2 linked regions of the Pelagibaculum spongiae genome follow. The protein of the gene in region 2 interacts with the protein of the main gene of each other region in a pairwise test. Links are inferred from orthologs where the notes say so. Each region holds a gene or a part of one and is shown on either strand. Other genes may lie near its edges. The genes, in order: ung and DC094_RS11190.

Region 1 (11,072 bases), on a different replicon or contig from region 2:
TCTGCAAAAGCGGCTTTGTGCAATTCGCGAATATGGCCTGGCGTATCAGGGAAGCGGATGACGCCAGCTTCAATATGCATTTCCAGTTTACTTGGATCAAAAGCATGCAACGCATGAACTTCACCGGATAACTTCTCAGCTAATGCAGTACCTTCGCCCAACAGTTTCTGTTCAAGCTTGATGCTTTCTGCCCGGGTATGCATTGGATCTATCGCAACCAATATCTTGGGTGATGCTTGCCATGGCTGATGTTTCACTAATAACAGCGGAACGCTGGCTTCACGAATCAGATCCCAATCGGTATGACTGAAAGGAAGATCTTGGCCATCATTAGGGTGACTGCAGCGAACAATTAGATCTGCACCTGATTCTTCGGCTTTATCAAGAATGCAATCTGCGGGACGTTGTTGCCAACGTACATCGCAGGTGGTTTCTATACCTTGCTGACGAATCGAGTCAGCCATGCGTTCTAACAATTTACAGTGACGGTTATGCAAGGTTTGAGTTGCGCGTTCTAGTGAAGGGGCATCAAACAGATAGCTGGTGGCTAGCAAGGGGTCGTAATCACTAATGAATAGTTCGAGTTTGGCTTGGTATTGCTTTGCCAGATGAACCGCTTTGTTTAGCGAAGGGTGCTGTTCTAATTCAGGGTCAATCACTACCAGAATCTTGCTATAGGTATTCATGTTTTACCTCCTAAGGATGAATCGCTTCAGCCTCTGTCAGGAAATTTCTTATTGTTGTTAATATGGATAATAACACCTATTGCCTAAGCGAAAACCGCTTTGGCAAAGATTCTGTTGCTAGGGTTATAAAATTAGTCAAACACCTGACTTTGAAAAACTTTGCAATACTATTGCTGGGCTGCATTGTCTGATGAATCAGTCGCTGACAATTTTCTGAAATTTTGCACGGTAAACCAGTAAATGTGCCAATAATATATATCCAAAGCAATCGGAAGTGCTGGTAAATAGTAAACCAACCTTGGCTCATATACTCAAGCGGCTTCCAGTTGAATCCTGCACCTTGAAGTGGTTTAGGTGTAAAAATCAGTGGTTGTGGTTGTGGTTGAGCGAGTTTGGTTGGTGCTCTTTGATCTTCCCGCAAAATAGACAATAAACGAGCTGTGTAACAAGAATGGTAAGCAGGAGTGATTGCATGAATATTTTGATTTCGGGTGGTACCGGTTTTATTGGTAAGGCGTTATGCCATCGGTTGACTACTCAAGGTCATCAGCTTTGGGTGTTGTCTCGCCAGCCAGAAAAAGTGACGCAGCTCTGCGGTTCATCCGTTATCGGTATCAATATTGATGCGCCGATTCCTGACAATATAAATTTTCAGGCAGTAGTTAATCTAGCGGGTGAAGGGATTGCCGATAAACGCTGGAGCTCATCTCGTAAGCAGCAGCTAATCGATAGCCGAATACAGACCACTCAAAAATTAGTCGATTGGGTAAAACAGGCGAGTTATAAACCAACGGTGTTTATTAGTGGCTCGGCAATTGGTTGGTATGGTGATCAAGGTAGTCAGCAATTGGATGAACAGTCCAAACCGCGAAATGAGTTTACCCACAGGCTCTGTCAGCAATGGGAAGATACCGCAAAGCCGTTAGAAGATTTAGGGGTTCGCTTGTGCTTATTAAGAACCGGATTGGTGATTGGTAAGGATGGTGGTTTTCTTAAGCGGATGTTACTGCCCTTTAAAATGGGTGCTGGCGGTCGGATGGGTGATGGTGCTCAGTGGATGTCGTGGATCCATATGGAAGATATGCTGGGGTTGATCCTTTTTTTAATTGATCATCCAACAATTAGCGGGCCAATAAATGCAACGGCACCAACATCTGTAATGAACAGTCAATTTACCCGTGTTTTGGCAAAAAAATTAAATCGCCCGGCAATTGCCCATTTACCTAGCTGGTTCTTAAAAGGCGCTTTTGGTGAAATGGCGACACTATTAATTAGCGGTCAAAGAGTTTTGCCGCAAAAGGCGCAGTCAGCTGGTTATCACTTTGTTTATGAAGAATTAGATAAAGCGCTACAAGATATTTTATAGATTGAAAAATAAAACGGCGACCAGAATTAACAGGTCGCCGCTTTATTTTGCTTCACAATCAGCAAAAAGCTGAAGTGAACATTCCAAGCAATTATTTACTTATCAATTGCTTGAATTGCGGTTAATGCGATGGTGAAAACAATATCTTCAACCATTGCGCCGCGGGATAAGTCGTTCACTGGCTTGTTCAAGCCCTGCAGCATTGGACCAACGCTCACTACGTGTGCGCTTCGCTGAACTGCTTTGTAAGTGGTGTTACCCGTATTCAAATCTGGGAATACGAATACGGTTGCGCGACCAGCAACGGGGCTGTTTGGTGCTTTGCCCTTGGCGACGCTGGCAATTGCAGCGGCGTCATATTGCAATGGCCCGTCAATTAACAAATCAGGGCGACGCTCACGGGCAATCCTGGTAGCTTCGCGAACTTTTTCAACATCAGAGCCACCACCAGATGAGCCAGTAGAGTAACTGATCATGGCGACCCGTGGCTCAATGCCAAAAATTTCCGCTGAATTGGCACTCTGAATTGCGATATCTGCCAGGGTTTCTGCATCTGGATCTGGGTTGACTGCACAGTCGCCATATACCAATACCTGTTCAGGTAGCAGCATAAAGAATACTGAAGAAACAGCCTTGCACTCTGGGGCAGTTTTAATCAGCTGCAATGCTGGGCGAATTGTGTCGGCGGTGGTGTGGATTGCGCCACTTACCAAGCCATCAACACCATTTTTAGCCAGCATCATAGTGCCAAGAACTACTTCATCATGCAGATATTCACGCGCACGATCAGGTGTCATGCCTTTGTGCTTACGCAGCTCAAATAGCGGCTCGACGTATTCTTCAAGCACGTCCAGAGGATTGATGATCTCAATTTCCGGGTCGAGCTTGATGTAATGACCTTTAGCGATTTGATGAATTTTTTCTGGATCACCTAACAGTACACAACGAGCAATGCCGCGCTTTTGAGCAATACAAGCTGCTTGCAATGTACGAGGATCTTCGCCTTCAGGTAGTACAATGCGCTTGTTGGCCGCACGCGCTTTTTCGATAAGCTGGTAGCGGAAAGCCGGCGGTGACAGACGAGCGTTATGGCTCATTTGGCAGCGCTGTCTCAGCCATTCACTATCGAAGTGGCTAGCCATGTGTTCCATTACCTGGTCCATGCGCTCGCGGTCATCTTTAGGAACTTCATTTTCCAGTTCTTCCAGACGATTGACTGTATCGTGCAATTCCAGATCAACTGCCATTACCGGTAAGCCGGTCGCCATGGCTTTCTGGCATAAGTCCAGAACCGTACCGGATGGACGCTGGCCGTCGGTCAACAGAATGCCTGCCAGAGGAATGCCATTAAAGGCAGCCAAACAAGCAGCCATAATGACATCTTCACGATCACCCGGTGTAACCAGTAACGTACCTGCGATCATTTCCTGACCTTGGTTGGCTACTTGGCGGGCGAAAATAACCGTGCGTTTGATGCGTCGATTGTTGATATCACCAGCATTAATGATTTCGGCATTAATTAATCGGGCAACATCCGCAGGGCGAGGTGCAACCAAGCTGCGGGTAAAAGGAATCACGCCAAGGCACTTCATGCCTTGATCGGAAGTTTCATCAGCCTTGTTTTGGAAGAACTGATTCACTTCATTGATATCGGCAAGATTGTGATCGGCTTTAAAGCCTTTAGGTAGTTTATTAACTGTCCAGCCAGCGATGGTATCGTTCTCAACGCTGCGATAAACGCGAGCTGCAATTTCCAATTGACGGAAATAGCTATCAACACCCTTATCTGCAAAAGAAGTCGATAGCAGCATTTCAGCATTTAGGCAGCTGGCGATTTCAGCATTCAGGCGTAAGCTGAAGCTGTAGCCAGGAACAGGCACTAGACCTTCGACAATTACGACGTCTGCGTTTTTGCTTACTTTGGCATGTAACTCAACAATGTGTTCCATTAATTGGTTACGTTTGCCTTGGCCCATCAGGGTTTCCATCCGTTCAGCGGAAATTGGCTCTGGTGGTTGCAGAGACATCATGCTGCGGACAAAATGACAAGAACGATCAGCTTCTTCAATCGGAACACCCGGCTGACCGACTGGTTTTAAAAAGGCAACGCGCAAACCCAGTCGGTCAAAGGCTCTGAGTAGCCCCAAGCTTACTGAAGTGAGCCCAGTACCTGCGCCAACAGGTGCCACAAAGAGGGTATAAGGCATAACTGCAACCTCAAAAAAGTTTAAAATGGTTAGTTTTGGTGCTCGGCATCACGGTGCAGATTACCTGCTAGGTAATACTGTCGATGGATATCAGAAGAGCGCTATTATCAACTTGAATGTTGTAGCTTAACCTTATCAGTTCAACGAGATTTTACCTTGTAGAAAACGTGTCCAAGGTCAATTTGCCAGTCTGGCGGAAGTCATTGCTGCCATTAGAAGTTTTTGAATTACATAATCTGTAAATTATGTCCCAAACGGGGAGTCAAAATGAAGAAAGGGAAAACAGCGTCAGCTACACCGGAAGAGTTAGATGCAGTTGAAACCGAGGTATTCGGTGCGGCAATAGTTGATGAAGATGGTAATGAAGTTCCAATTACAGACAAAATGATCAAAAAAGCCTGTAACGAACTTGATAAGCAGTGGACCTATCCAGAAAAATCAGAGCAAGAAGAAAAGCAACAAAAGGCATCTGATCAACATTCATCAGACGCCGAAAAATAATAATGAGAAAGGTTGCTAGCCGGTTTGCGGAAGTTGCCAATCAATAGGTGCTTTGCCTTGCTCGACTAGTAAGGCATTGCACTGACTAAAATGTCGATTACCTAAAAATCCACGATAAGCTGACAGTGGCGATGGGTGGGCAGACATTAACAGATGGTGCTTTTGCTCATCTAATAGCTGTGCCTTTTTCTGGGCATGGCTTCCCCACAGCATAAACACCAAACCGTGATGATGTTCTCCCAGCGTTTTAATTAGAAAATCAGTGACTACTTCCCAGCCAATTTTGGCATGGGAGTGGGCGTTGCCCGCTTCAACACTCAAAACCGTATTGAGCATTAAAATTCCTTGTTCTGCCCAACGGCTGAGGTGGCCATGTGCCGGCTGAGTAATGCCAAGATCCGCTGCTTGCTCTTTATAGATGTTCTTCAAAGACGGTGGGGTTTTTACCCCCGGTGCCACTGAAAAACATAGGCCATGTGCCTGATTTGGGCCGTGGTAAGGATCTTGGCCAAGAATAACCACCTTAATTTGGTCAAAAGGCGCAGCTTGCAATGCAAAAAAAGTAGCGGCCTGTGGTGGAAAAATAACTTTTCCAGCGGCCCGCTCTTGATCAAGGAAGCTTTTGATTTTGGCCATAGTCGGAGCAATTTCCTCAGACTTGAGTAATTGGCCCCATGTCGGCATTCTTGTCATCGTCTCTGTCTCACTATGGCAAATGGTCTTAAGCGCAGAGAATAATAGAGGCTGGATATTTCTGGTCAATCGATTTCATTTTGGGTATGAAGAATTTATGTCTCAAGCCGTCTCGCTTCGATCTCGACAACAGCTGCATATGGCTCGCATGCTGATGCAAATGATAGAACCTGCCCAAGCTAATTTGCAGCGCCAAGCTTTAGAAGAAGCAGTAGTGTTTCATTTATATGGGGGTTTGCAGCATTTCCTGCAGGAGTTAAATGAACTCTATGCTGCCGGTGCTTCGGCGCAGCAGTTATCTGCAGAGCATTTAGCCCAGGCATTAAAAGCCCAGGGAAGAGCTGCCCCGGCGGTGAATGAACTAATGGTCTTCTCTGCAGATGAGCACAGTTGGTATAGCTTGTTAAGCGTTAAATATCATCAGATTTCACAAGTAGATACCGCAACAGAGCAAATGATTGTTGCTACCAGTTCGCCTGCGCTGACCTCAGAACAACTAGCAGGATGTTTGCAGTCGGTTGATCTGTATATTCAACGCGCTAGGGAAGGATTAAGGGAGTATTGATGATTTATCAAATTGATGGAAAGCAGCCCCAGCTAGACCCACAAAGTTGGGTGGCTCCGGGCGCAAAATTGATTGGCGATGTGCAATTAAAGCCGCAAACTAGTATTTGGTTTAATGCAGTGTTACGTGCTGATAATGCACCCATTGTCATAGGCCAAGGCAGTAATGTTCAAGATGGCTGTGTGCTGCATACCGACCCGGGTTTTGCACTGACTTTAGCCAAGGGCGTAACGGTGGGTCATCAAGCAATGTTACATGGTTGTGATATCGGCGAGCATAGCTTGATAGGCATTCATGCCACAGTGCTCAATGGTGCAAAAATTGGTGCTCATTGTTTAGTTGGTGCCCATGCGTTGGTTACCGAAGGCCAGCAAATACCTGATGGTTCGTTGGTGCTCGGTGCGCCAGCAAAAGTAGTACGACCTTTAAGTGATCAGGAAAAAGCTCAGCTACAAAAATCATCAGAAAGCTACATTGAAAAATCAGCTAAATATAAAGATCAGTTAAATGAGCAGGAATATCCGTACTGATATTGCTGGCGTTATAAAAACAAAAAAAGTTGCGCACCGTTAGCTTTGAAAAGTTGAATGGTTAAGTGGCTGGAGTTTGCTTGTGGCAGTTATTTCTCGTAGTCATTTTAATGGGCTGGAATCGTTACGTGTTGGGCGATTTCAAAAAAAAATAAATACCAGCTGTATTGTTTACCGTTTGGGAGACCTGGTAGTAGATGCCGGGCCGCCTAATCAGTGGAAATACGTGCAGCGTTTTCTTAAAGAACGCGCTATTTCCCGGCTGTTAATTACCCATCATCACGAAGATCATTGTGGCAATGGCGCGAAGATTGGCAAGCACTTTAATTGTCCGGTGCATGCGCATCCAGCGGCGCATAAAGATTTGGAGCAAGGTTTTGCCGTTCAATGGTATCGGCGGATGGTCTGGGGTAAGCCAGAGCGATTTAAAGCAGAAGATTTTCAACCGCAGAATATGACCAGTCAGTCCGGTGATTTCAGCCTTCAGCCACTCCATTCTCCGGGGCATAGTCCGGACATGACTTGCTTTATTGAGCCCCAGCGAGGCTGGCTGTTTAGTGGTGATGTTTATGTAGCGTCCCGGCCGCGTTTTTTGACCGAAGATGAAAATCCAGGTCAGGAAATAGAAAGTCTGCGCAATTTATTAAAGCAGGATTTCCAAACGCTATTTTGCTCACATAAAGGAATGGTTGAAAATGGACCAGCTGCGATAAAAAGTAAATTGGAATATTTGCTTGAACTGCAAGGTGAGGCTCAAAGGCTATACCAAACCGGTTTGGCTTCTCGGGAAATCAGTCGACAGTTATTGGGCAAAGAAGAATTTCTTAGCCTGCTTTCTCGGGGGCACTTCAATAAGGTCAATATGATTCGAGCTTTGGTTCATGACTGTCCGGTAAGCCAATTGCACCACCGTTAACCTGACAAAATAGCGTTTTTCTGACCTTTGATCGGCTGTAGGCTGCACAATGATCAAACGCTTGCCCGTAGACAATGCATTTTGCTGCCAATGTCGTGATATTTTGTCGATATTATAAAGCTCGGGGTGCGTTTTGATATGCAGTTGTCTGATCTGCAAGTATTAGTAGTAGACGATTTTGCCGATTTTCGTCAGGCGATTCGCCGGATGTTGGAACAGTTAGGCGTCGCTTCTATCGATCAGGCTTCTGATGGTGAAAAAGCCATCTCCCTGCTGCAGAAGAAACGTTATGATTTAGTTCTATCTGACTACAATCTTGGTGACAATAAAGATGGCCAGCAAATTCTAGAGGAGGTGCGGCACAAGCAATTACTGCCGCACAACTCGATATACCTAATGGTAACTGCTGAAAATACTAGTGAAATGGTGATGGGTGCCTTGGAGTACCAACCTGACGGATATTTAACCAAGCCCTTTAGTAAAGACGCGCTTCATTTGCGGGTGACCCGGTCATTAAAGCGTAAGCAGGTTTTGTGTGCGATTGACCAAGCACTTGACCAGCAAAACTATTCTAAAGCGATTGCTTTATGTGATGAATTAATCGCCAGCAAACCAGCTTTAGCACCAATGGTGCATAAAACCAAAGGCCAGGTGCTTTATTTGTTAGGTGAATATCAAAAAGCTGCCGATTTATATCAGATGGTTTTGCAAGAAAAGCCTTTGCCTTGGGCAACCCTTGGTTTAGCGCGTAGTTTGTTTCAATTACAGCAATACGAAGAAGCTGAAAAAATCCTGCGCAAAACGATTGCTCAATATCCGCGAATGGTTGAAAGCTATGACTGGTTAGGCAAAATTCATATGGCATGTGAAAATTATGAAGATGCCCAAAAAGTTTTTCAAAGTGGCATCCAGATCTCTCCCAAAGCAATTTTGCGCCAGAGAATGCTAGCGGAAGCGGCTGAGCGAAATGAAGATTGGCAGGTAGCAGATCGAGCTTGGAAGCGTGCCGTTCAATTGGGGGTTCACTCAGTACATCGTTCCCCTGATGATTATTACCGCCGAGCTTGGGTGTTAGTGAGCCGCTCTCAGGTGGAAGGTGGCTTGAATATGGTTCGTGGTTTGGCTGATGTGCCAAAATTGTTCCGTGACCTAAGAAAAATTTATAGTGGTTTTCATGATATTCAAGCGCAAGCTTGGTTAGTTGAAGGTTTGGTTGAGCAAGAGTTAGGAAATACTGACTGTTCAGATTTTGTCCGTCGCGCAGAACAGCATTTGATTCATTATGAAGCTGAATTAAATCCTGATTTAAAAGCATCGATGGTTGAAGCATTTAGAGGGTTGGGCTTTGATGATCAAGCTGATGCACTGTTGAAAAAAACGCAGGTAGCTTGAGCGAAGTAGAATGATAACGAGCGCTTGTTTTTACCAAAAATGCGAAACTAATATATAGCCAAATAAGAGCGGAGGCACTCATTATGCAAGGTAATGGAAAGGGCCTGGACTGGTTGGGATTAATGACCGGTGCAGTGCACGATGCTAAAAATGGTTTGGCGCTACTGGTAGCTGAAACTGACGAATTGCTACAAAACTGCCGAGATGATCAAAAAACTTCATTAGAAGATTTACGGCTTCAGTCGCTAAAAATTAATCAAACGCTTACCCGGTTGATTGGCCTGTATCGATTAGAGCAAGGTGATTATTTACCGCAGCGTATCGAACAACCTGTTTTAGACATGATCGAAGAAGCGGTATTGCCAGTTCGTAATGATTTACTGCGTCGAGGCGTTACATTAGATATTGAATGTGACGATATGCTAGAAGCCAGCTTTGACCATGCGTTATTATCTAGCGTGGTATTTAATTTGTTAAATAATGCAATGCGCTACGCTTTTCGCCGTTTGTTTGTACGGGTTCATAGCGTACAAGGCGGAGTCGAAATTCTGGTAGAAGATGATGGGCCGGGTTTCGATGCTGATCAGTTGGATAGAGAGCTTGCTCAATCGGCAGGCAATTTATCAGCTTCAGGTAGTGGGCTGGGTTTGGCCTTTGCTGCTCAGGTAATGAAATTACATTCAAGCGAACATGCACAAGGTGAGTTGACTGTCGATAATCAATCCAGTTTGGGCGGTGCTCGCTGTCGAGTGTTTTTGCCTTGGTAAATATTTTTTGAAATGATTTTTTCTAAATTAATTTTTATAGAAGACAACTTAAAAAAGCAATAGATAACCAGTTTCGGTTATCTATTGCTTTCGAGAAAAAAATAAGTCACATCTTGTGGCCTATTGGAGTTTATGCGTAAATTATTAGATCGCTACATCCTTCGAGGGGGATGTATATGTCCAGGTATGACACCGTTTACAAGATATTGGTTTTGTACCTATTTATACGCCGGCTAGCTAATGCGTCATAATTTGAACTGCAATCTGACAGTTGCATCTGGCAGTTATCTAAATCGCTCATTAATGGTTTACAAATGCCGTACATTTTTTGATTCTTATGATAAAGACTTTCGCTCAAAAAATAATAATATAAAGTTAATAAAAACAACAATATAGAAATAGTTGCGAAGGCTAAGGTAATCATTTCAAGAGGATGGCTTTTGGTGTATCTAACAGCATATCTCAAACGAGAATATATTCCGGCAGCGATAGGCGACATTCTTACGTATTCTGCTTGTTCTTTTGCCCTGCTTCTAAATATGTTATGCAAACGACTTTCTTTTACATAGTTTAATGATTTGAAGAGTACTTTTACTTTTTTAGGATTGATGAAAATCGAACCATTTTCGGTGCTAGGTTGCACAATAAATAAAGGTCGTTGCTCGCAGACTGAGCAAGGTGTCTTTAGTTTTGATATTTTATCCATATTCTCGGATATATCTTTCGCTACACTTTCAGGTGTACGTATTAGAGGATTGCCAGCCCCATCTCTAAAGTCATATTTATTTTCCATAACGAATGAATTTATATAGCACATCGCATGAAAAATATGGCCGCAGCTGAGAATTACTACAGGTGGGCTGTTTTCAGAGATGATGACCTTTCTGCTAAATTCCTTATCTGACCAGTCAGTTAACCCATCATCATCATCCATACTATTCTGACTATCCGGGTAACTCTGATCATCAGGAAGATTAATCACCAGACTTCCTTGCATATTGGATTGACTGACACCTTCTAGATGCCCTGAACATTTGCTGCAAAAAAAAGCCATATTTCTATCCTTGTAAAATTAAAGCCATTCCATGGTCTGTCAATGTTAATTTTTAGCGCTTAAATATTAGAACTCTAAATCCAGTCGAATACCGCCGCCTAAAGATTGTTTCTCTGGCTCGATTTCTTTTCTTGGATCTTTTTTATCGCTACAGCCATAGGATGGAGTTTGGCTTATTGGCGGCGCTGAAGAGTTGGAGTTGTTTAGGCGAATTTTTAAATCTAGGTCAGTAGCAGATGTAGCTTGGCGTAAAGCTTCTTCTCTGGAAATTTTGCCATCGATGTAAAGCTTATAAAGCGCCTGGTCAAATGACATCATATCTTTGTGATTACTGTCTTCGATTTTACGATTTAGCTCGCCCAGTTTAGCGTTTTGTAATAGTTCGCAAATTTCCG
Region 2 (11,066 bases):
TTATACATCATTGGTAGCGTATATATTATGGCAACCAATGCGGGCGCGATCCTCGAAGGTCTGAAAATGATCTTTATTGGCGCATTTGATCCAGCCGCTGCAACTGGTGGTGTGTTAGGTGCAACAGTTAAAGAAGCGGTTCGTTACGGTGTAGCACGTGGCTTGTTCTCAAACGAAGCAGGTATGGGTTCTACTCCACACGCTCACGCAGTGGCTAAAGTTACCCACCCAGGCCAACAGGGTGCGGTAGCAATGTTCGGTGTGTTCTTTGACACCTTTATTATTCTGACTTTGACCGCATTGGTTATCTTGACTGTGCCAATTGATGGTACTTTGACAGGTATCGCACTGACTCAAACTGCTTTCTCTGCCAGCATGGGTCCATTTGGTGAAGTCTTTATCGCAGTCGCTCTGTTCTTCTTCGCTTTCTCAACCATCGTGGGTTGGTACTTCTTTGGTGAAGCAAACGTTCGCTTTTTGTTCCGCAGCGACAAGGCAGTTAAGGTTTACAGCTTGATCGTTATGGTCTTCATCGTACTGGGCTGTACTTTGAAAGTGGAGCTAGTATGGCAGTTGGCCGACATGTTTAACGGTTTAATGGTTCTGCCTAACCTAATTGGTCTGCTGATTCTGGCCAAGGTGGTTAGCAAATACCTGAAAGATTTTGAAGTTGATTTCCTGGAAAAAGGTGAGTCTAAATTGGCTCAGCAACCAGTGCCAGCTGAAGTAAAAGAGAGCTAATTTATCTGACGCTTAGATAAATTAACCGGGCCAGCAAATGAATTGCTGGTCCGGTTTTTTTTGTTCTTTTTAATGATAAACCATACCGTCAAGTTGCGTTTTTCGGTTGTTTTATTTCGTTGCTGAATGCCCGCAAGCCATTAAAAATAATCAATAACAGAAAGAATAATAAAATGCGATATAGTAGAGGCGCATTGACGGTTATAAATCCTATATGAAAATAGCGCCTGAATGTTTTGGATTTTTTTTCTGGCTATCTGGCGTAGAATTTATCGTGAGGTGGAGCATGCATTTAACCAGCGAATTGATTGATGTGGGTAGTGTGCTGTGTGGTGGCAGGCGAGCAGCTTTTTGAAAGAAATAGAAATATCGAATTAAAACCGATGGTATCGAAAGAGGCTGCTTGAAATACAATTTGAATTACCGCTAAGCAAATTGAGCGTAGCGGTAATCGGCATTCTATCAGAATGCTTAGCTGTTTTTTAATGGCACCAGCAAAACGGGAATTTCAGAAAGCTGGGTGATTTCCCGAGCGGTGTTGCCAATCAGCATGGCGCTTAAACCCGACCGAGCGTGACTGCCCATAATAATCATGTCGGCGGATAGCTGCTTAGCAGAATTAAGAATTAAGGTGGTGGCGCGTTCTTCCTCGCAAATCACTTCAGCTGGCGCTGCTACGCCAGTAATTTTGGCCATGTGCTCACTATAAAACTGCTTCATTTGTTGCCGGAGGTCTTGCAGCAGTTTTTGGCGGTTTTGCTTGAAATTACTACGGGCATCTAAAGGCAGATAATTTTCGATAATGGCATTGCCAAAAGAACCGACTGGCTCGCAGGCATACACCAGAATCAATTCAGCTTGATGTGTGCTGGCCATTTCTGCAGCAGCTTTAGCAATGCTGACGCTACTGGCATCCAGCGTTAAAGGGAGCAAAATCCGCTTGATCTTCATTCTGGCAATCCTGTGACAAAAACCTGCTTTCACCCTAGCAGGTGTCGCTTTATATTTCTGAAAATTGCCGAATTGGTTTGACCTAAATCAGCGGCTAGGTAGAAGTGACTAGCGCAAAAACGCAGTTTTTGAATAATTCTTACTACGAATGAAAGAGATCGGCTGCACTAGAGATCGCTAAAGCAAGCGTTAAGCGCCATCTGACAGCAGCTGTAGACCACAGAGTTGCTGGCAGAGATCAGCTTCAATGGCACAAGAGGTTTATTTGACCGGGTGGTGACGGTAGAATCGGCGCCATAGTTTTTCTAATGAGAGATCGCAATGGGTCGCGCCTACCAAAACCGCAAAGAATCAATGGCCAAAACGTCTGACGCCAAGGCAAAGGTTTACAGCCGATATGGACGTGAAATATACGTCTGCGCTAAATCTGGTGGTTTGGATCCTAATGGCAACCTGGCATTGCGAAGCCTGATTGAACGTGCCAAGAAAGACCAAGTGCCAACGCACGTTATCGACAAAGCAATCAAAAAAGCGGAAGGCGGCAAGGGCGAAGATTTCCAGCCAGCACGTTATGAAGGTTACGGACCTGGCGGTAGCATGGTGATTGTTGAGTGCCTGACCGACAACACTAACCGTACTTTTGGTGATGTGCGTTTATGCTTCACTAAAAATAACTGCAAGATCGGCACCCAAGGTTGCGTCAGCCACCTGTTCGATCACAGCGCTATTTTGAGCTACAGCGGCGAAGATGAAGACCAAGCGCTGGAAGCTTTAATGGAACAAGATGTCGATGTTACCGACGTTGAATGTGAAGATGGTAAAATCACCGCATTTGTACCGCACACAGAATTTTTCAAAGCCAAGCAAGCATTAATTGACGTGATTGGTGAAATTGATTTCGATATTGAAGAAATCCAATTTATCCCTCAAACCACCGCACCTATTTCGGGTGAAGATATTGAAGTGATGGATAAATTCCTCGATATGTTAAACGACTGTGACGATGTACAGCGGGTTTATCATAACGCTGAGTATTAATTCAGTAATTGATGGCTGATGATTAATGTAGTCACACCGGCATCCTGCCTCCTTGTGACATACATATGTCCCTGTAAATAAAACCGCACCTGAGAAATTGGCTGCGGTTTTTTTTGTTTTAAAAAATCATATCTCTATATTCAAAATCGTCACTTCAACACACAGAAAAATAAAGAAGAGCCGATCTTTCAGAAATATAGGGTTAATGTCGCACAAAATGTGTAGGCAATTTCCTAACGACTTTTTTTGCTGGTAGCTCTAAAGTAATTGTTCCTGAAAATATCTGTATCAAGGATGATGCATATGCATTCTCATTATGGTGTGCCATGCAGTTGTAAGCGAAAAAGTGTGGTCGGGATTGTTTTTGTCCCCGGAATTATGGGCAGCAGGTTGTTTAATCGCCAAGAAAGTGAGGTTGTCTGGGATCCCGCCGTTGGGATGGGTGATCATCCAACTGGCTGGTTGTTGGAAAAATTGGAGCAGCAAAATCAAAACCGAAAGCTGCGTTTGAAGTATCTAGTTGACTACAAAAGTAAGTCTCGGAGTGCAAATAGCTCGAAAACGATTGGCGAGAGAACAAAAGAATATCTAGAAGTCGCCGACAAACAAAAATATCACGTATCTGCTGTAGCCCGAGAGCAGGAAGCTCAGTGGCAAAAGAGCCGTAAGGGTGAGTTCTTATGGAATATTTTGAGCCTAGCATTTAAAGATGCCAAAGGGCGTAAAGAAATGCTGGTGCACAAGAATGCATCTTCATTGGTTCGGGATGATGAATTGCTCAGTGTTGACCAAGGAACTGATGAGTATTTTAAAATCCATACTTCAGTTAAGCCTTCTCGAATTGTCCAGCGCAGGCAGCAAGGCTGGGGCGAAGTATCTTGGGGCAGTTATGGCAAGTTTCTAAGCTGGTTAGATAGCTGGATATCTTCAGAGTTAGGTTATCAGTTTTATAATTGGAGTTTTGCAACCTATGCCGTTGGTTATAACTGGATGCAAAGTAATCGAAAATCTGGGCAGCGGCTAAAAACACGAATTGATGAAATCAGACAAGAGCTGGCCGTTGAACATCAGGTCGAGCCAGCCAATGTAAAAATCATTGTGATAAGTCACTCGATGGGTGGCTTTGTCGCCCGTTCTGCAGCAGTTCTGGAGAATGCTGATATTGATACAGTTATTCATGGTGCCATGCCTACCGATGGCAGTCCGGCCACTTATGTTAATGCGCGCAGTGGTTATGGAATGCCAGCCGGTGTTGCTTTGGGGATGAATGCAGCTGAAGTAACAGCGATATTAGGTTTTTGCCAAGGTGGGCTGGAATTGCTGCCTAATCAGCATTATCGAGATGCCAAAGGTAATTCTGACTGGCTAAAAATAGAAGTTGAGGGGCAGGAAACACTGTCTATCAACAAAGATTTTCCAGGTGAGAAAATCTATGATTTTTATAAAGACTTATCGCAATGGTATAGCTTGATTCAGCCTGAGTTGCTTGTTCCAAGAAGCAGAGTGTCAATTAAAAATCTGGTAAAGCATCATCGAAAAAGAATAGATTCTACAGAGAAATTTCATTTAGATCTCTCAGATTATTATCATTTTAATACTCGGTTGCTCTATGGGGTGAATGAGAATATGCCTTCCTATGATCAATGCGTCTGGTCTGCGCAGCAAAGCCCTAAAGGAAAGCCTTATGAATGGAAAATTGTTGCGGATCAGAATTATGGCTTTTCCTTTGGTGAAGGTGAAATCTCTCTGGCAGATTCTCAGTCTATTAAAGATTATCAACAGCGATTAAAAAATGCAGACCGCTCGGCGATATTCGATGAGGGTAAACGGCTACAAATTATGAGAGCGGTTGGCCCGCTAAATAGCCATATCTTTCAAATTAAGCCAGCCAGTGCCCCGGGTGATGCAACGGTTCATAGTGGCGCAGGCACGCACCCTAATTTACTAAATAGTCATAAATTTCCAATGAAATTAGATCAGGAACATCAGCTGTTTTTTGATAGCGATGATGTCATGGTCAAAGTCTCAGAATTGTTGTGGCAACAAGCCGACCGCTTTGACAAGGAGAGTAAAGGATTATGATAAAAAAAATAATGCTTGTTTTGTTGGCTGCCAGTTTGATGGCCGGTTGTGTATCGAAAAGGACTGTGGATATGCCATTTTCTCATTTATTTAAAGAAGTCTGTGTAGGTCGTTATCAAATTGAATTGCCTATAGATTTAGAATACTACAATTCATTGTATAAAGACGGTAGTCTGACTTTTGATATTCGGGATGGTAGGAATCGGTCGGGAAAAAGTGGACTTTACAGCTATGATAACGCCGCGCAATTATGGATAGAAAATACGGAGCTCAAGAGTTCAGAGCGAATTGGAGAAGCTTTAACGTATTATGAGGATTATAAAAGCGGACTGGACCTGATAACCAGTTATGATTTTTTTGATCAAGGTGGGCCATATGAGGGTTATATATTGGATGCCTATGGTCTAAGAAAATTTTCAGATCATAAATATGCTATTGAAGTTTCCGCACCAACCGAAGAATATGAAAGCCATGATCGTCAATATAAAAACAAATATGCCGAAATTGTAAAAACTTTTTCTGATAGGGCACTGCTTTTCAAACACCAGGCTTGGCCACATAATCAGCTCGGTGTTTGTATTAATAACGATATATTAATGAATACTGCAAATGCTTTGCCAGATGAGTATTTAAGCGTGATGCATTCCAATGGAAAGCGAACCAGTTTTCGTTTTGTATTTGAAGCTTACTCTGCTGATAGGCGAGAGTATCTGCAGCAAACAATGGATCATGAAACGGGTATTATTCGCTATTTTGCCAGTGAGCGCTTTTCAGTAGCAGGTCGCAGCGGTCGTTTGCTGATAAGCCCGGGTCGCTACAGCGAAAAAGAGTTGCAATTTAAATGGGTGGCCAGTAGCCCTGAGGCAGGTTCAACTCGATTTCCTTATATGGAAATTCGTGGCAAAGTTCGAATTGATGAGTATCCGGAATTACACGCTGCTGGGATGACCAATGAAGCGTTTTTAGTGTTACTGCTAGATGGCATGAAAGTTCGTGACAATGGCTTGGTCGGCACCCGCTGATAATGCATTGCCAGATGCTGTCAAAATGGCCGGTTTAAGCCACCACAAAGCTGCGTGATGATCAGTTTCACGCAGCCTTTGTCGGTTGACTATTGCCGCGTACTACTCATATCAACCTTCGCCTGATTTCTACTTTAGTCCAGTCGCTTAACCCGTAAACTCGTGCCACAATGACCGCTAATTTAGAGGCGTCAGTTTTGGCGATTGCGCAGGGCAGCGAGTCTATGAGTCACCACGGTATTGATAAATCGAAGCTTTCTGAAACCGATATCATCAGCAAGTTTGTGCTGCCTGCGATCAAAGATGTCGGCTGGGACGATCTAACCCAGATTCGCCAAGAAGTAAAACTGCGTGATGGCAAGGTGGTGGTGCGAGGTACAGTCGCATCGCGGTTGAAAGTGAAGTCTGCAGATATCGTGCTCTACCATAAACCCAGCATGCCGCTAGCGGTAATAGAAGCCAAAGCCAACAAACATGAAATGGGCAAAGGCATGCAGCAAGGGTTAGATTATGCCCGGCTGCTTGATGTGCCGTTTGTGTTTGCAACCAATGGCGATGGTTTTATCTTTCACGACAAAACTGGCCTTTGTAACGCAACGCTAGAAACCCAAATTGCATTGGAAGACTTTCCAACGCCTGAGCAACTGTGGCAAAAGTTTTGTATTTGGAAGGGCTATACCGAACAGCAACTGCCAATTATCACCCAAGATTATTACGACGATGATAGCGGAAAAACCCCGCGTTATTACCAGCTGCAAGCCATCAATAAAACCATAGAAGCGGTTTCATCGGGGCAAGATCGAGCGCTATTAGTCATGGCGACCGGCACCGGTAAAACCTACACCGCATTTCAAATTATTTGGCGATTATGGAAAGCTAAAAATAAAAGACGGATTTTGTTTTTAGCCGACCGAACCGCACTAATCGAACAAACCAAAAAGGGTGACTTTCAACCTTTTGGCACCGCGATGACCTGGTCAAAAAATAGAACAGTTGACCCGGCATTTGAAATTCACCTTGGGTTATATCAAGCGCTGACCGGGCCAGAAGAACATCAAAAAGCCTACAAACAGGTTTCGCCAGATTTTTTTGATTTGATTGTTATCGACGAGTGCCACCGTGGCAGTGCCGCAGAAGACAGTGCTTGGCGGGAAATTCTCGATTACTTTTCTAGTGCGACTCAAATCGGTTTAACCGCCACACCGAAAGAAACCAATGAAGTGTCTAATATCGATTACTTCGGTGATCCGGTTTATACCTACTCACTGAAAGAAGGTATTGAAGACGGTTTCCTCGCGCCTTACAAAGTGGTGCGGGTGGATATCGATATTGACCTGCAAGGCTGGCGACCCACTAAAGGTCAGGTGGATAAAAATAACGAAATTATTGACGACCGAATTTATAATCAAAAAGATTTCGACCGCAGCATGGTAATTGATGAGCGCACCCATTTAGTTGCGCAAACCATTACCAACTATTTAAAACGTACTGACCCGATGGCGAAAACCATCGTTTTCTGCAACGACATTGACCACGCCGATAGAATGCGCCGGGCTTTAATTAATTTAAACCCTGAGCAATATCAGAAAAATGAAAAATATGTAATGAAAATTACCGGTGATGATGAACTGGGTAAAGCGCAGTTAGAAAATTTCACCAATCCGAAAAAAGCCTATCCGGTAATTACTACTACATCGGAATTAATGACCACCGGTATTGATGCAAAAACCTGTAAGCTAGTGGTGTTAGACCAGAACATTCAGTCAATGACCAAGTTCAAACAAATCATTGGTCGTGGCACTCGAATTGATGATAAGTACAACAAGCTTTGGTTCACCATTCTCGATTTCAAAAAAGCCACAGAACTGTTTGCCGATGAACGCTTTGATGGTGAACCGGTAAAAATTATCAATACCACGCCAGCGGAAGTTGAAGACCCAGACGTTAATATTGAAGGTGACGATTACACGCCAACTGAGATAGATGGTTCGGAATTGATTCATGAAATTCCGCCTGAAGCTGATGGTGGTTTTAACAATTCAAATGATCAGCCATGGACAGATTTTGAGCCGACAGACGATCAAGAAGTAAAAATCACTAAATTCCATGTTAACGGCGTGACGGTAAAAGTAATGGCTGAGCGAGTGCAGTACTATGACACCGATGGCAAACTGGTCACCGAGTCCTTTAAGGATTACACCAAAAAGGCACTGAAAAAACAGTTTGCTTCGTTAGATGAATTCACCAAAAAATGGAATGATAGCGAACGTAAGCAAGCCATTATAGATGAGTTAGAAACTGCCGGAGTGCTGTGGGATGCGCTTGAACAAGAAGTTGGCAAGGCGCTAGATCCTTTCGATTTGATCTGCCATGTAGTGTATGATCAGCCGCCGCTAACCCGCCGCGAGCGGGCGGATAATGTGAAAAAGCGCAATTATTTCACACGTTATTCAGAAACCGCTCAAATGGTACTGAGTAATTTGTTAGAGAAATATGCCGATGTCGGAGTGCAAGAAATTGAGAATAAAAACATTCTCAAGCTAGAGCCTTTTAGCGAGATTGGTCGACCGATTGAAATCGTTAAAAAAGGTTTTGGCAAACCGGCCGATTATGAGCAAGCCCTCACCGAGCTAGAAGCTGAAATCTATCGTATCGGTTAGTATGAGCTGAAAAGTAGATTAGAAAAGCACTCCGCCTTCTGACAATTCAAATAGATCGGATGGCGTTATATTGATTCAGTCTGGTTTTCGTAGCCTGGGTAAGCTTCAGGCGCACCCGGGGTTTTCAGGGTGTTTTATATGTTCCAAAGCCCTTAGGTTCTCTGGCAATGAAAAAATGTCAGATGGCGCTGCGCTTATCTAACCTACGAAATAATCACCCATTTTTAAATATTTACCAAGAGAACATCATGTCGATCAGTGCAACCATTAAATCCATTCAAGATATTATGCGTAAAGATGCCGGTGTTGACGGTGATGCGCAGCGCTTAGGTCAAATGTCATGGCTGTTATTTCTTAAAGTGTTTGACGCCCAAGAACAAGAGCTGGAATTTGAGCAAGATAATCATTATCGAATGCCAATTCCTGAACAATACCTATGGCGCAACTGGGCGGCAGACAGCCAAGGCATTACCGGCGATGATTTATTGCAGTTTATTAATGACAAGTTATTTCCGGAATTAAAAAACCTAATTGCGCCCATCGACACCAATCCGCGTGGCCATGTGGTAAAAGCCGCTTTTTCTGACGCATTTAATTACATGAAAAACGGTACCTTGCTGCGTCAGGTAATTAATAAATTAAATGATATTGATTTCACCGACTCCAAAGAACGCCATTTATTCGGTGATATTTACGAGCAGATATTAAGAGATCTGCAAAGTGCCGGTAATGCCGGTGAGTTTTATACTCCGCGTGCCGTCACCCGCTTTATGATTGACCGAATTAACCCGCAACTGGGTGAAACCATTCTTGACCCGGCCTGTGGCACCGGCGGTTTTCTGGCCTGCGCCATGGACCATTTAAAAAGCCAGGTAAAAACCACCGAAGACCATAAAACCCTGCAAAAACAGATTTACGGTGTTGAGAAAAAACAATTGCCGCATTTGTTATGTACCACCAATATGCTGTTGCATGGTATTGAAGTGCCGGTGAATATTCGCCACGGTAATACCTTGAGTAAATCCTTGTCTAGCTGGGATGACCATATCGATATTATCGTCACCAACCCGCCGTTTGGTGGCACAGAAGAAGACGGAATTGAAAAGAATTTCCCAGCGGAAATGCGCACTAGGGAAACCGCCGATTTATTCTTGCAATTAATTGTCGAAGTATTGGCCGATGGTGGCTCTGCCGCGGTAGTACTGCCCGATGGCACCTTGTTTGGCGAGGGCGTAAAAACCAAAATCAAAAAGCTACTCACCGAAGAGTGCAACCTGCACACCATCGTGCGCCTGCCCAACGGCGTATTTAATCCCTACACTGGCATTAAAACCAATATTTTATTCTTTACCAAAGGCGATGGTTCTAAAGAGAAAGCCACTAAAGAGACCTGGTTCTACGAGCACCCGTATCCGGAAGGCGTAAAGAACTACAGCAAAACCAAACCGATGAAGTTTGAAGAGTTCAAAGCCGAACAACAATGGTGGGGCGATGAAGCTGACGGTTTTGCCGCACGGGTTGAGAACGAACAGGCATGGAAAGTCAGCATTGATGAGATCATCAAACGCAACTTCAACCTCGATATCAAGAACCCTCACGTTGGCGAAATCATCAGTCACGACCCCGATGAATTGCTCGCAGAATACGCCCAGCAACAGGAACAGATTCACGGTTTGCTGGATCAGTTGAAGGGGATTCTGGGTGCTGCACTAACTAACGATTCTGCCAAAGGTGCAAACTAATGGCTGCTGTAGAGCAACTGATTACTGACAATATTGCTACTTGGGCGCAGGCGGTGCAGAAGCGTAACGCCACTGGCCGAGGTTCCAGCAAGAAGATTGAGCTGTATGGCATCAAAAAACTGCGTGCTCTGATTCTGGAGCTGGCGGTTCGAGGTAAGTTGGTACCTCAAGATTCTGAGGATGAACCGGCTTCTGTTTTGTTGGAACGGATTGCTGCTGAGAAGAAACTGCTGGTTAAAGAGAAAAAGATCAAAAAGCAAAAAGAATTATCAACAATTTCTGAGAGTGACAAGCCATTTGAGTTACCGCAAAACTGGAAGTTTTGTCGATTAAACGATTTAACCATTGCTGCTGAAGCAGGTTGGAGTCCTCAATGTGAATTACACCCAAGGGAAGGTAATAACTGGGGTGTTTTGAAGGTAAGTGCGGTTACGTGGGGAGTATATAAGCCAAAAGAAAATAAAGAATTACCTCAAGCGCTAGAACCTCGCCCCAAATACGAGGTGAAAAGTGGTGACTTTCTTATCTCAAGGGCGAATACCGCAGAGCTTGTGGCTAAGGCTGTTGTAGTGCCAGAAAATGCTCCAAAGTACTTGATGATGAGTGACAAAATTATTCGATTCCAATTTTCAAAAACAGTATCAAGTCATTACATAAATTTAGTAAATAACAGCATGTTTTCTCGTAGCTATTATGCGCAGGTTGCAGGTGGCACAAGTAGCTCCATGAAAAACGTTTCTCAAGGTCAAGTGCGGAACCTTATTGTTGCTCTTCCTCCACTCGCAGAACAACACCGCATAGTCACCAAAGTCAACGAACTCATGTCCCTG

What was found.
Region 1: the proteins of DC094_RS11190 (region 2) and ung interact in binary tests that used the Escherichia coli proteins (3 or more experiments, as listed by UniProt). The link is inferred for Pelagibaculum spongiae from one-to-one orthologs.

What each region holds. Positions count from the first base shown.
Region 1 is NZ_QDDL01000011.1:110,675-121,746, reverse strand. What follows is about bases 3,611-6,596. They hold ung (uracil-DNA glycosylase), read right to left. Parts: upstream 5,445-6,596; coding sequence 4,776-5,444; downstream 3,611-4,775. Other genes in these bases: DC094_RS19160 (gamma carbonic anhydrase family protein), read left to right, coding at 6,018-6,548; DC094_RS19165 (DUF6586 family protein), read left to right, coding at 5,389-6,018; DC094_RS19175 (PA1571 family protein), read left to right, coding at 4,527-4,760; pta (phosphate acetyltransferase), read right to left, coding at 3,611-4,259. In the rest of the region: DC094_RS19195 (universal stress protein), read right to left, coding at 1-686; DC094_RS19185 (TIGR01777 family oxidoreductase), read left to right, coding at 1,159-2,052; more of pta, read right to left, coding at 2,148-3,610; DC094_RS19155 (MBL fold metallo-hydrolase), read left to right, coding at 6,631-7,464; DC094_RS19150 (response regulator), read left to right, coding at 7,603-8,856; DC094_RS19145 (sensor histidine kinase), read left to right, coding at 8,940-9,623; DC094_RS19140 (hypothetical protein), read right to left, coding at 9,820-10,677; DC094_RS19135 (PilT/PilU family type 4a pilus ATPase), read right to left, coding at 10,744-11,072. UniProt on the Escherichia coli protein: Excises uracil residues from the DNA which can arise as a result of misincorporation of dUMP residues by DNA polymerase or due to deamination of cytosine.
Region 2 is NZ_QDDL01000004.1:86,794-97,859, forward strand. What follows is about bases 7,969-10,948. They hold DC094_RS11190 (N-6 DNA methylase), read left to right. Parts: upstream 7,969-8,661; coding sequence 8,662-10,236; downstream 10,237-10,948. Other genes in these bases: hsdR (EcoAI/FtnUII family type I restriction enzme subunit R), read left to right, coding at 7,969-8,494; DC094_RS11195 (restriction endonuclease subunit S), read left to right, coding at 10,395-10,948. Also shown: DC094_RS11160 (alanine/glycine:cation symporter family protein), read left to right, coding at 1-741; DC094_RS11165 (universal stress protein), read right to left, coding at 1,213-1,692; DC094_RS11170 (YebC/PmpR family DNA-binding transcriptional regulator), read left to right, coding at 2,014-2,730; DC094_RS11175 (esterase/lipase family protein), read left to right, coding at 3,034-4,812; DC094_RS11180 (hypothetical protein), read left to right, coding at 4,809-5,834; more of hsdR, read left to right, coding at 6,059-7,968; more of DC094_RS11195, read left to right, coding at 10,949-11,066. UniProt on the Escherichia coli protein: The subtype gamma methyltransferase (M) subunit of a type I restriction enzyme. The M and S subunits together form a methyltransferase (MTase) that methylates A-2 on the top and A-3 on the bottom strand of the sequence 5'-AACN(6)GTGC-3'.